Regions from separate parts of the Dictyobacter halimunensis genome, predicted to be linked through region 2. Evidence: a T-box and tRNA genes for the amino acid it is inferred to sense, from the RefSeq annotation. Region 2 holds a T-box; the other regions hold tRNA genes.

Evidence for each region. The T-box of region 2 lies ahead of leuS (leucine--tRNA ligase). A T-box ahead of a tRNA ligase gene usually reads a tRNA of that ligase, here a tRNA-Leu.
Region 1: it encodes a tRNA-Leu, which carries the amino acid that the T-box ahead of leuS (leucine--tRNA ligase) is inferred to sense. The anticodon was not compared.
Region 3: it encodes a tRNA-Leu, which carries the amino acid that the T-box ahead of leuS (leucine--tRNA ligase) is inferred to sense. The anticodon was not compared.

What each region holds. Positions count from the first base shown of each region.
Region 1 covers NZ_BSRI01000002.1:2,192,994-2,196,276, reverse strand. Annotated here, with positions in the region: gene AABA21_RS23190 (methyl-accepting chemotaxis protein) at 1-523, shown strand, start outside; gene AABA21_RS23185 (response regulator) at 715-1,086, opposite strand; tRNA gene AABA21_RS23180 (tRNA-Val) at 1,381-1,454, opposite strand; tRNA gene AABA21_RS23175 (tRNA-Leu) at 1,525-1,604, opposite strand; gene AABA21_RS23170 (hypothetical protein) at 1,666-2,961, opposite strand.
Region 2 covers NZ_BSRI01000001.1:2,096,997-2,100,279, forward strand. Annotated here, with positions in the region: gene AABA21_RS08360 (SIS domain-containing protein) at 1-122, opposite strand, end outside; T-box leader at 765-1,023, shown strand; gene leuS (leucine--tRNA ligase) at 1,121-3,283, shown strand, end outside.
Region 3 covers NZ_BSRI01000002.1:2,228,507-2,231,789, forward strand. Annotated here, with positions in the region: gene AABA21_RS23350 (serine/threonine protein kinase) at 1-1,147, shown strand, start outside; tRNA gene AABA21_RS23355 (tRNA-Leu) at 1,729-1,811, shown strand; tRNA gene AABA21_RS23360 (tRNA-Gly) at 1,846-1,920, shown strand; gene tig (trigger factor) at 2,259-3,283, shown strand, end outside.

The DNA.
Region 1 (3,283 bases), on a different contig from region 2:
ATTTGGAGCGCGGGCGGCGGACCTGAATCACTACCTCGCCATGTCTGGCTGGGGTGTAGTTATTTCCCGCCCCGTCCTGCTGCAGATCGCGGTGGCCCTTGGCACCTATCAATGGGTACAGAGCGCCAACAATGCGCTCAAACGGGCGAATAAAGCGGAGAAGCTGGCCGCGATGGAGCATGAGATCGCTGAATACGAGCGCAACAATGCCATGCAGAAGCGCCAGTTAGAGCAGAGCATTAAATACCTGGTCGATACACAGCGCCAGGTCGCCAATGGAGACTTTACCGTCCGCGTCCCCATCACGCAGAACAATGTCCTCCGGCCCGTCGCCATCTCATTCAACAATCTTCTTACCCGCTTCCAACGCTATCAGCGCGAGGCCAGGGAACTTGAACGCATTCGTGAGAATATGCCCCTGGTCATCCAGGCCATTCGCGAAGCTAAGATGACCGGGCGTGTCCCCCATGTAGGGCGTACCGGCACCGTCATCGACGCTATACTGATAGAGCTAAATAAATGAGTAAAGATTGGCTTTTCTTATAGAAAATGAGATAGAGGAGTGTGCGTCATATTTTTGCGAGAAGAAGGGGACAAGAAATAAGGATGTGTCCTCGCCAACGAGGAAGTAGCCAGGCATAGTCGTCGAGTTACAAGGACCCTGTTTTTGTGTTCCAAACACACTGTGCGTGGGTCAGCAAGGATCTTATACCTCTACATGGGTAGAGCTACTTCACTTAATGCAAATACCTGCCTAACTGTTGCTATCAGGTCGTCTATATCAAAGGGTTTATACACGACTGGGATGCCTTGCAAAGACAAGTATTGTCTTTCTACTGCTATTGCATCTGTAGTACACACGATAACCGGAATGCACGATGTGGGACAATGCGTTTTGAGCATCTGTAACATTGACCACCCTACATTTTTGCAATTAAAGATGAACTCGATGATGATAAGGTCTGGTTTTATGACCTCTACATCCTGGGCTTTTTGTATTGGGCAGGGCAAGAGAATGGCTTCATACCCCTCATCTTCCAATAGTTCGCGAAACAACTTGAGAACGCATTGGGCTTCGTCAATCACGAGTATTCTTTTCCTCATCGTTTTTCTCTCAGCCAATGACTGTGTATCGCTCTACAATATATGTACCTTTATTATTTGAACACGTATAGATACAGTCATTGGTTGAAGATTCACGTTAACAACTTGAGGAAGATGCAACCACCTTGCCGATGACTACTTTCACCTGCTTGATACAGTACAATAAAGGAGAAAAAATCAGTCGTTTTGACGAATCAGCCGTTCTCACATAGCAAAAAGCCCACCCATAGCTTTTCTAGTTGCTTGCTATGAATGGGCCTGCCAGGCGGATTCAGGTGGGCGATTAGGGATTCGAACCCCAGACCTACTGTGTGTAAAACAGTCGCTCTAACCAACTGAGCTAATCGCCCGTGTGTAAGTCTCGCAGATAAAGATTGCGCATCCGATCTGATTGCTCTTTTCGGATGTTGTTTGATCAGGTGCCCTCGAGTGGACTCGAACCACCACGCCTCTCGGCACAGCCCCTCAAGCTGCTGCGTATACCATTCCGCCACGAGGGCATTACTGCGCGACTACGTGGACTATATTAACACTGATGATGCTATTTTGTCAACAGTTTTTTTAGGCATTTTCGGGGTTGCCGTCAAATCGTTTCAGGTACCTTCCCTCTTTATTTCTGGCTTTTACCGGGGCTCCACCCGGCAGAGTTATAGCAGTGATTCGGATGAGCTTGAGCATTTCGGTAGTACTGCCGTTGGGGTTTCCTATAGCTATTGATGGCAACTTCTCGGTGGTGCTTTCTCCGCGCGATGGATAGCTCGCCGCGCCATCGTGGTTCGGCAGGTATGGTGTGAGAGGGACCGATCCGATGGTGGCCAGCATGGGTGTGGGTGGGACTCCTTCTAGTTTGATCAGCATGGGTGTGGGCGGCACAGGTACTAGTTTTTCGGTGGTGGTATGGCGTGACACCTCGACTGGAGCGGTACTGGTTCGGAGTTTGGTCCCTGAGACGGCGATGATGCGGCGATGGCGCAGCCTGAGACCGGAATAGGCCAGCAGAATGGAGAGCAGCATAACGCCCCCAATGAGCAGCGGTTGCTGCAGGTCGGATGGCTCATCTGGCCGGATGACTGGATTTATCACTTCCCGAGTGTTCTGTAGCGGAACTCGCTGTGGGCCGCTGGTTTGATTGCTGGTTTCTGCCTCTTGATCGAGCCAGGGGTGGTGGCGCTTTTCGCTGGCTCGTTGCTCCCAGTTCTGTTCGTTGCCGATTGGCAGGTAGGCACGTGTCTGGGGGGTAGGCTGCGCAGTGGGAGCGGCCTGGGGATGTATCGGCGCATCTGGTAGAGATGGTGCTTCATTGCGATAGCGGGCCATCAGGGTGACCACTTTGTAGGCCCAGCTGCCAGAGCCAGAGGTGCCAACATAGGGGCCGCTGATGCTGTAGACGGTGGTGGCTCCCTGCCCGATATACCGGTTGTGGAGCAGGTTGAACCATTCGGTTATCGCTGCCGCATAGGATGGATAGACGGTGTAGCCGTCATAGGCCACGGGATATGTGCCGTTGCCGCGCACACTACCGGGATTGCGATCTCCCAATCCTACGCCGGCCATGCCGTCATTTGTTTCGGCCCACCAGACCGCCAGGGCGAAGGCGTCATCAATATGGGTGGCGCGTGAGGCGCGCTCGATGAGGGCTCCGGTCCCCACCATGGGGCTGCCCGCCTGCGCGAAAATATGATCTACGGCGGCGGCCGAAAGCGAGGGTCCTCCAGTTACCTGTATATCCGCCGCCTTACCGTTCTCTAGTGTCTGCCAGAGGAATCCTGTTATCCCACCAGCTACGATAAGGAACGAACTGAACGCAAATAATAGATGAGTTTTTTGCCGACTACGTTGCCTGATTAAGCTTGTCATACGAAATACCAACCTTAACTCTACTACAAACATTTGCTAGAGATATTATAAACAGATGCATAAAATAATAGTTTGCCAGGAGTGCATTTTCGTGAACGAGAAATGTAATATAATTCGTTGATAGTAGATATGAGTATGTGTATAATATGCCTGCACCCCGCTTCCTCCGGAGGAAGCGGGGTGCAGGGTCCTCCCTGCCGGGGGTGTTCCCACCCCCGGCAGGAGGGCTAGCCGACCTCCTGCACCTCCCGCATGTAGAGGGATGATAGTACTTATGCTTGTGCAGGTTTTACTTTGTGACAATATTTTACGTCAAATTATG
Region 2 (3,283 bases):
AAAATATAATCAAATGCCGGCAACTGCGCCACAATCTGCTGGATGTGCCGCGTCTCCTTATCCAATAGCCCCGCAATAACCTCGGGCTGACTCAGGATCTCCTGCTCTAACAATGATGACATCTGTAATCCCTTTTATAATTGAAAATGAACGGCGAATATGGACGTGCGTCGACGGGAAATCGGCCACAAGGGCCGAACCTACGGTTTGGGTTTACCCTATATCTGTCTTCCTTTTACGATTCATTTTGCTTTTTCTTACTATACCATATTTTCTGGTATAGTGGTCTAGACGACTTGATCACCTTATTACCTCATATTTTCCCGTACGCCGTTTTACCATGCAAAACAATAATAAAGGTGATCACACCGTAGGTTCGGCCCTCGCGGCCAATACTTTCAATTTTAGAGCAAGCAACAAGAAAAGAGACAAGAGTACGTGCGGGGCTTGCCCCCGCTTGCTTCCTCGCCGCGCGAAAAAGCAACAAACATGATGTGGTGCATCACATGCAATCGTCCTTGATCGCTTTGAGGTGCCTTTCCTTTTGGGGTGCAAAGAAGCGGGGGCAAGCCCCGCACGTACTGTGGTCGTTTTTCTTCATGCCTTTTCTTAAGTTGAACGTATGGGTCCTCGCGGCCGATTTCCCTTGATGCATGTCCATGTCGGCCGTGGAGCGGCCCTCTCGGCCGATTTTTCGTTGATCGGGTATATCTATTGACAAAGCACAACATATTGGGTAATTTATGCGTATAAAGAAGAATAGCAGTGTGGCATTGAACAAGGAAAGTAGGGTTGTTGGGGATTGCAGAGAGTCGGCGGCTGGTGAGAGCCGATATCTGAGGCAACCTGAAGCTCCCTTGTGAGCCGTGCCGGTGAAACATTCCGCAGGATAAAAGTAGCTGGTTCCGGGTACTCCCGTTATAGGGTTCGGGTGTGTTGGCACCCAAAAGGCCGTCGTCGCGAGACGATGGTGAACAAGGTGGTACCGCGAAAGTGGGTTTGTGCGCACTTTTCGCCCTTGCCAGGGCGGAGGGCGCTTTTTTGATGCCTGCATTGCGGCCGCATCACTGATCCCTGTCCTCCGCGCAATGTTCTCTCTACGTTCATTAAGGAGGATCTTGTGTCTGAAGCGAGATTTCCCGCCGCTGTTACTGGCGCAGCATCAACTTCTACCGAAGCCGCCGCTGAGCAGGCTGTTAGGCGTATTCGCGCTCCCCGCTATGATTTTGCCCGCTTTGAAGCTAAGTGGCGTGCCCGTTGGGAAGAGCAGAAGATCTATCAGGTAGACCTGCGGCAGGCGCCACGCCCCTACTACAATTTGATGATGTTTCCCTATCCCTCCGCCGAGGGCCTGCACGTGGGCAATTTTTATTCCTATGTGGGCTCGGATCTGCATGGTCGCTTGATGGCGATGCAGGGCCACTCCGTCTTTGAGCCGATCGGTTTTGATGCCTTTGGCATCCATAGCGAGAACTTCGCTATCAAGCGTGGCATCCATCCGCGCATTCTGACGGCCCATAACGTTGAGCATTTCCGTGAGCAACAATTGAAGCGTATGGGCAATCGCTTTGACTGGTCGCATGAGCTGAATACCACTGATCCTGATTATTACCGTTGGACGCAGTGGATCTTTGTGCAGCTGTTTAAGGGTGGACTGGCCGAGCGTAAGGCCGCGCCCGTCAACTGGTGTCCCCATGATAAAACCGTGCTGGCCGATGAGCAGGTAATCAATGGCCATTGCGAGCGCTGCGACTCTATCGTTGAGCGGCGCTGGCTGGAGCAGTGGTTTCTGAAGCTGACCAATTACGCGGGACGCCTGCTGGACAACCTGGATAGCCTGGACTGGAGTGAGCGTGTGAAGGCCAGCCAGCGCAACTGGATCGGTCGTTCGCAGGGGCTGGAGTTCCGCATGGAGATCGAGGGGAAGCCTGGTAGTTATGTCGAGGTCTATACGACGCGGCCCGATACCATCTCTGGCATGACCTTTGTGGCGCTGGCCCCTCATCACGCGCTGGTGACTGAAATTACGGCTCCCGCTTATCGCGATCGCGTCAGGGCATACCAGGAGACGGTGAACAGCCTGCGCACGCAGCAGGAGCAGACGATGACCGGCGCCTTTACGGGCGCGTATGCCATTCATCCGTTCTCGGGTGAGCGCATTCCAATCTGGATCGCTGATTTTGTGCTGGAAGGCTATGGGGCTGGTGCCGTGATGGGTGTGCCGGCGCACGATGAGCGTGACTTCACCTTTGCGCGCCAGGAGGACCTGCCGGTACGTGTGGTGGTGCAGCCCTCTTCGGGGCCGGCAATCGATGCCGCGACCATGACAGAGGCGTTCACGCAGGCGGGCGTGCTGGTGGACTCGGGCGCGTATACTGGCATGTCCTCGATACAGGCCCAGGAGGCCATCAGCGATTGGTTTGAGCAGCGGCCCCTGGGAAGGCGCAGCGTAAAATATCGCCTGCGCGACTGGCTGATCAGCCGCCAGCGCTACTGGGGACCGCCCATCCCGATCATCTATTGTCCTGAGCACGGAGCGGTGCCGGTCCCCGAGGACCAGCTGCCGGTAGTGCTGCCAGACGTGGAGCAGTGGATGCCAACCGGCACCGGTGTCTCTCCTCTGGCCGCCATCGAGGATTTCGTCAACACCACCTGTCCTGTTTGCGGCCAGCCGGCCCGGCGCGAGATCGATGTCAGCGATAACTTCCTGGATTCCGCCTGGTACTACCTGCGCTATCCCTCTTCAGATGATCAGCAGCAGGCCTGGAATCCCGAGATGACGAGGCGCTGGCTGCCGGTGGATATGTGCATTGGGGGCGCCGACCATAGCGTGCTGCACCTGATGTATGTACGCTTCATCGCCATGGCCCTGCACGATCTGGGTCTGCTGGATTTTAGCGAGCCGTTCCGGCGCTTTCGCGCCAACGGCACCATTACCCGTGATGGTGCCAAGATCTCCAAGTCGCGCGGTAATATGATCAATCCCGATCACTACGTCGAGCACCTGGGCGCGGACGCCTTCCGCATGTACCTGATGTTCATGGGACCCTACGAGGCCGATGGCGATTTCAGCGATCGCAATATCGGTGGCGTGGTGCGCTTCCTGGATCGTGTCTGGCAGCTGGTACAGCAGCACCGGCAGTTGACCGCGGCCCAACAATCGGTGACGCGCGAAGATCGGCGTATGCTGCATGTCACAATTAAGCGCGTCACCGAAGATCTGCAGACCTTCAAGTACAATACCGCCATCGCCACCCTGATGGAGTATCTGAACACCCTGACG
Region 3 (3,283 bases), on a different contig from region 2:
GCCTTCGAATATCATTATCCCGATCAACACCGGTGAGGCCATGCTGGTAGACTTCGGGCTGGCGAAAGAGTATGTTGAAGATAAAACGACCAGCGTCTTTCGCTACGGAACGCCCGGCTACGCGGCCCCAGAGCAGTATGGTCAGGGGACCAATAGTCGCACCGACATCTACGCTCTGGGTGCGACTATTTACACCTTACTGACGGGCAAGGTCCCAACCGATGCGCTGACGCGCACCATGGATCAGAGGCAGATCGATCCCTTAAAGTCCGCGCACGCAATCTGCCCCGCGATCAGCCCCAATATTTCTAACGTGATCGCGAAGGCCATGAGTCTGCGTGTAGAGGACCGTTATGCCTCGATCGAGGCGTTCTGGCAGGCGCTGAGCATCGCGATCATAGCGCCCGATCCTACCGTAGCGGACCCGAGCACAAAGATGTTGGACTCCACCCGGCTTGAACTCTCCCAGCAGGACATCGCCGTTTTGTCTACGGCGAAACAGCTGGTCGGCACGCAGAGACCCACAGCCAATGCGCGTCCATTGCCCAGACTCAGGGTGCGCAGAACCTATGGTCATGTAAATAAGAAGGCGCCCACACGCAAGAAAATCCTGCTCGTCCTGCTGGCCCTGATCCTGATTGCCGGGCTCACGGACCTCTTGCTGGCTACCCACATCTGGAAGCGTCAGAGTCATCCTGTCGTCAGTACGCCGATCATCCAGCGTGTCCAACCAACCGCCACGCCATCGCCGGTATTTGCCTGTAAAAGTCAGTATGCCATTTCGCCTGCTGCCAACGATGGTACCATCCTGGCTTCCTGCTATACCGGAACCATGAACCATGTCGGTCTGAGCCTGGGCAACCGATCCTTCCAATTCCTGTACATCAAAGAAACGCCCAGCGGCCAGATCTCAGGCCAATTCGTTACAGATGGGCAGCGGGGTCCATTCACCGGCACGGTCAGTAAAGCAGGCAACATCGACATCACAGTCGCCCTGACCTCGGGCCAGATCATCAAATTCCTGGGCACCACCAACACAGGAGATCAGCTCGCGGGCAGAAGCTTTAGTATCTATAATAATAGCGCCACCCAGTCCAATCCCCAGGACTATGGGGATTGGACGGCTATGCCCTATCAAGGGAAGTAGCACTGGCGCTGGGCAGGCGCTCGAAGAGCGTGCATTGGTGCCTCCGGCTCCTGACTCTACGCGCCTACGGCGCTCAGAAGGTTTTTATTTGTGTGGCGGTGCAATCGGTGCGCAAAGCGCACCGATTGCACCGCCACACAAATAAAAATGCTGGGGCTACTCGTGCGGTGGCATTCGCTCCTATCCGTGATGTTGCACGCACGCCTCAAAAAAGGCGCGGTCATTAGGTGTGCCTGGCCCTAGCCGCCATTGTGCCCTCGCTCGTCACAGGTTAAATGTTGGGTGCGGCAGGCGCGTCTAGCGCCTGCCGCACCCAACAAAAAATAAAAGTGCGGCCGCGCATGCGGCCGCCCGTGCGGGGGCGCCCACCTCTCCGGCACACCTGCACCATCCTCCTTCATTTATAAGGAAAGGAAAGAACATATAAAGATAGAAGAATCTTGGGGCCACGGGTTACAGCGGCAATGCGCCGGAATAAGAGTAATCCGAACGGAATACAGCCAAAATTATCTTGACATCAGGTGAGCTACTGATGTATTATCCACAAGTGGAGACCATTGTCTCTTATCCGTTAAGTACATGGGCGGTTGCTGAAACTGGTAGACAGGGCAGACTTAGGATCTGTTGGTGATGAACCGTGAGAGTTCGAGTCTCTCACCGCCCACTTGCAAATGTATTATAATGGTAAACGCAGTTAAGCGGGAGTGGCTCAGTGGTAGAGCACTTCCTTGCCAAGGAAGATGTCGCGGGTTCGAATCCCGTCTCCCGCTCCAACTTATCTATGACAGAGGGCATCCGCAAGGCTGCCCTCTATGGTAAGCGCACATGCAACCTGCATCAGACGTAGAATACAACGCGTTTGTAACGTATACAGATAGTTGGTGAATGCGGTTTTATGCAAGCTTCTGCTGTGGGGTGGTCTATGGTAGTGATTCCCCCCTGCGCTTCCCGTAGTCTATTTTCAATGTGCTTTTCCTACTCTCAAATGCGTGACACATGCATGATGCTTGTATAGTCGGTGTGGCGGAGCAGAAGTGAAAAGCAGCTTTGCAGCAAAGTTAAACACTGTCAAGTGACACGAATACAATAAAGAAAACCTGTTGGAGGAAATGTGAAGGTCTCTGTAGAAAAGTTACCAACAAGTGAGGCCGTCCTGAATGTAGATGTGACATGGGACGAGATGCAAAAGGCTTCCGATAAAGCATATCGCAAATTGGTTAAGCAAGTTGATATACAAGGCTTCCGCCGTGGCAAAGCACCCCGCGCCATTCTGGAACGCCGTGTAGGTAAAGAGTATATCTATCAAGAGGGTCTGGATGACCTGATCTCAGAGGCCTATCGTAACGCTCTGAAAGAAAATGATCTCACTCCGATCACCCAGCCGAAACTGGATGCCCCGGTCTTCGAGATGGGCCAGGACTACCACTTCAGCCTGACAGTCCCCATCATTACCCCGGTCAAGTTGCCCGATTATAAATCCATGCATTTTGACCGCGAAGAGGCCGCAGTAACCTCAGAAGAGGTTGAGCAGGAGATCGAGTCATTTCAGAATCGCCTGGCCGAGTGGGAGAGCGTTGAACGCCCTGTAGAATACGGCGATCGCATTAAGGCTGACCTGAAGCTGACCTCGGGTGATCAGCAGATCTCGGATCTCAAAGATAACACCTTTGAGATTACCAATGATGAGCGCCACGGCCTGTTTTCCGGCATGGACGAGCATCTCATCGGCATGAAGGCCGGCGAGAGCAAATCTTTTACCACCACCATCCCTGAGGATTACAGCAACGAGAAGCTGGCTGGAAAAGAAGCGAACTACGAAGTAACCGTCAATACGGTTGAGGCCAAGCAGGTTCCCGCACTGGATGACGAGTTCGCGAAAAAAGTAAGCGACGACCAGTTCGATAACATGGAGGACCTGCGTAAAGCGGTCAGCGACAACACCCTGGAGCGCAAGAAACGCACAATTAACGAGGAACTGCGCGAGACCGCCATGAAGGCCATTGTTGATCAGACCGAGTTTTCGATCCACCCGGTACTGATCGATGAGGAAGTAGCCGAGATGGAGCACCAGTTTGGTCACATGCTCGAGCAGCAGCACCTCAACATGGCCCAGTACCTGAAGATGGTCAACAAAAC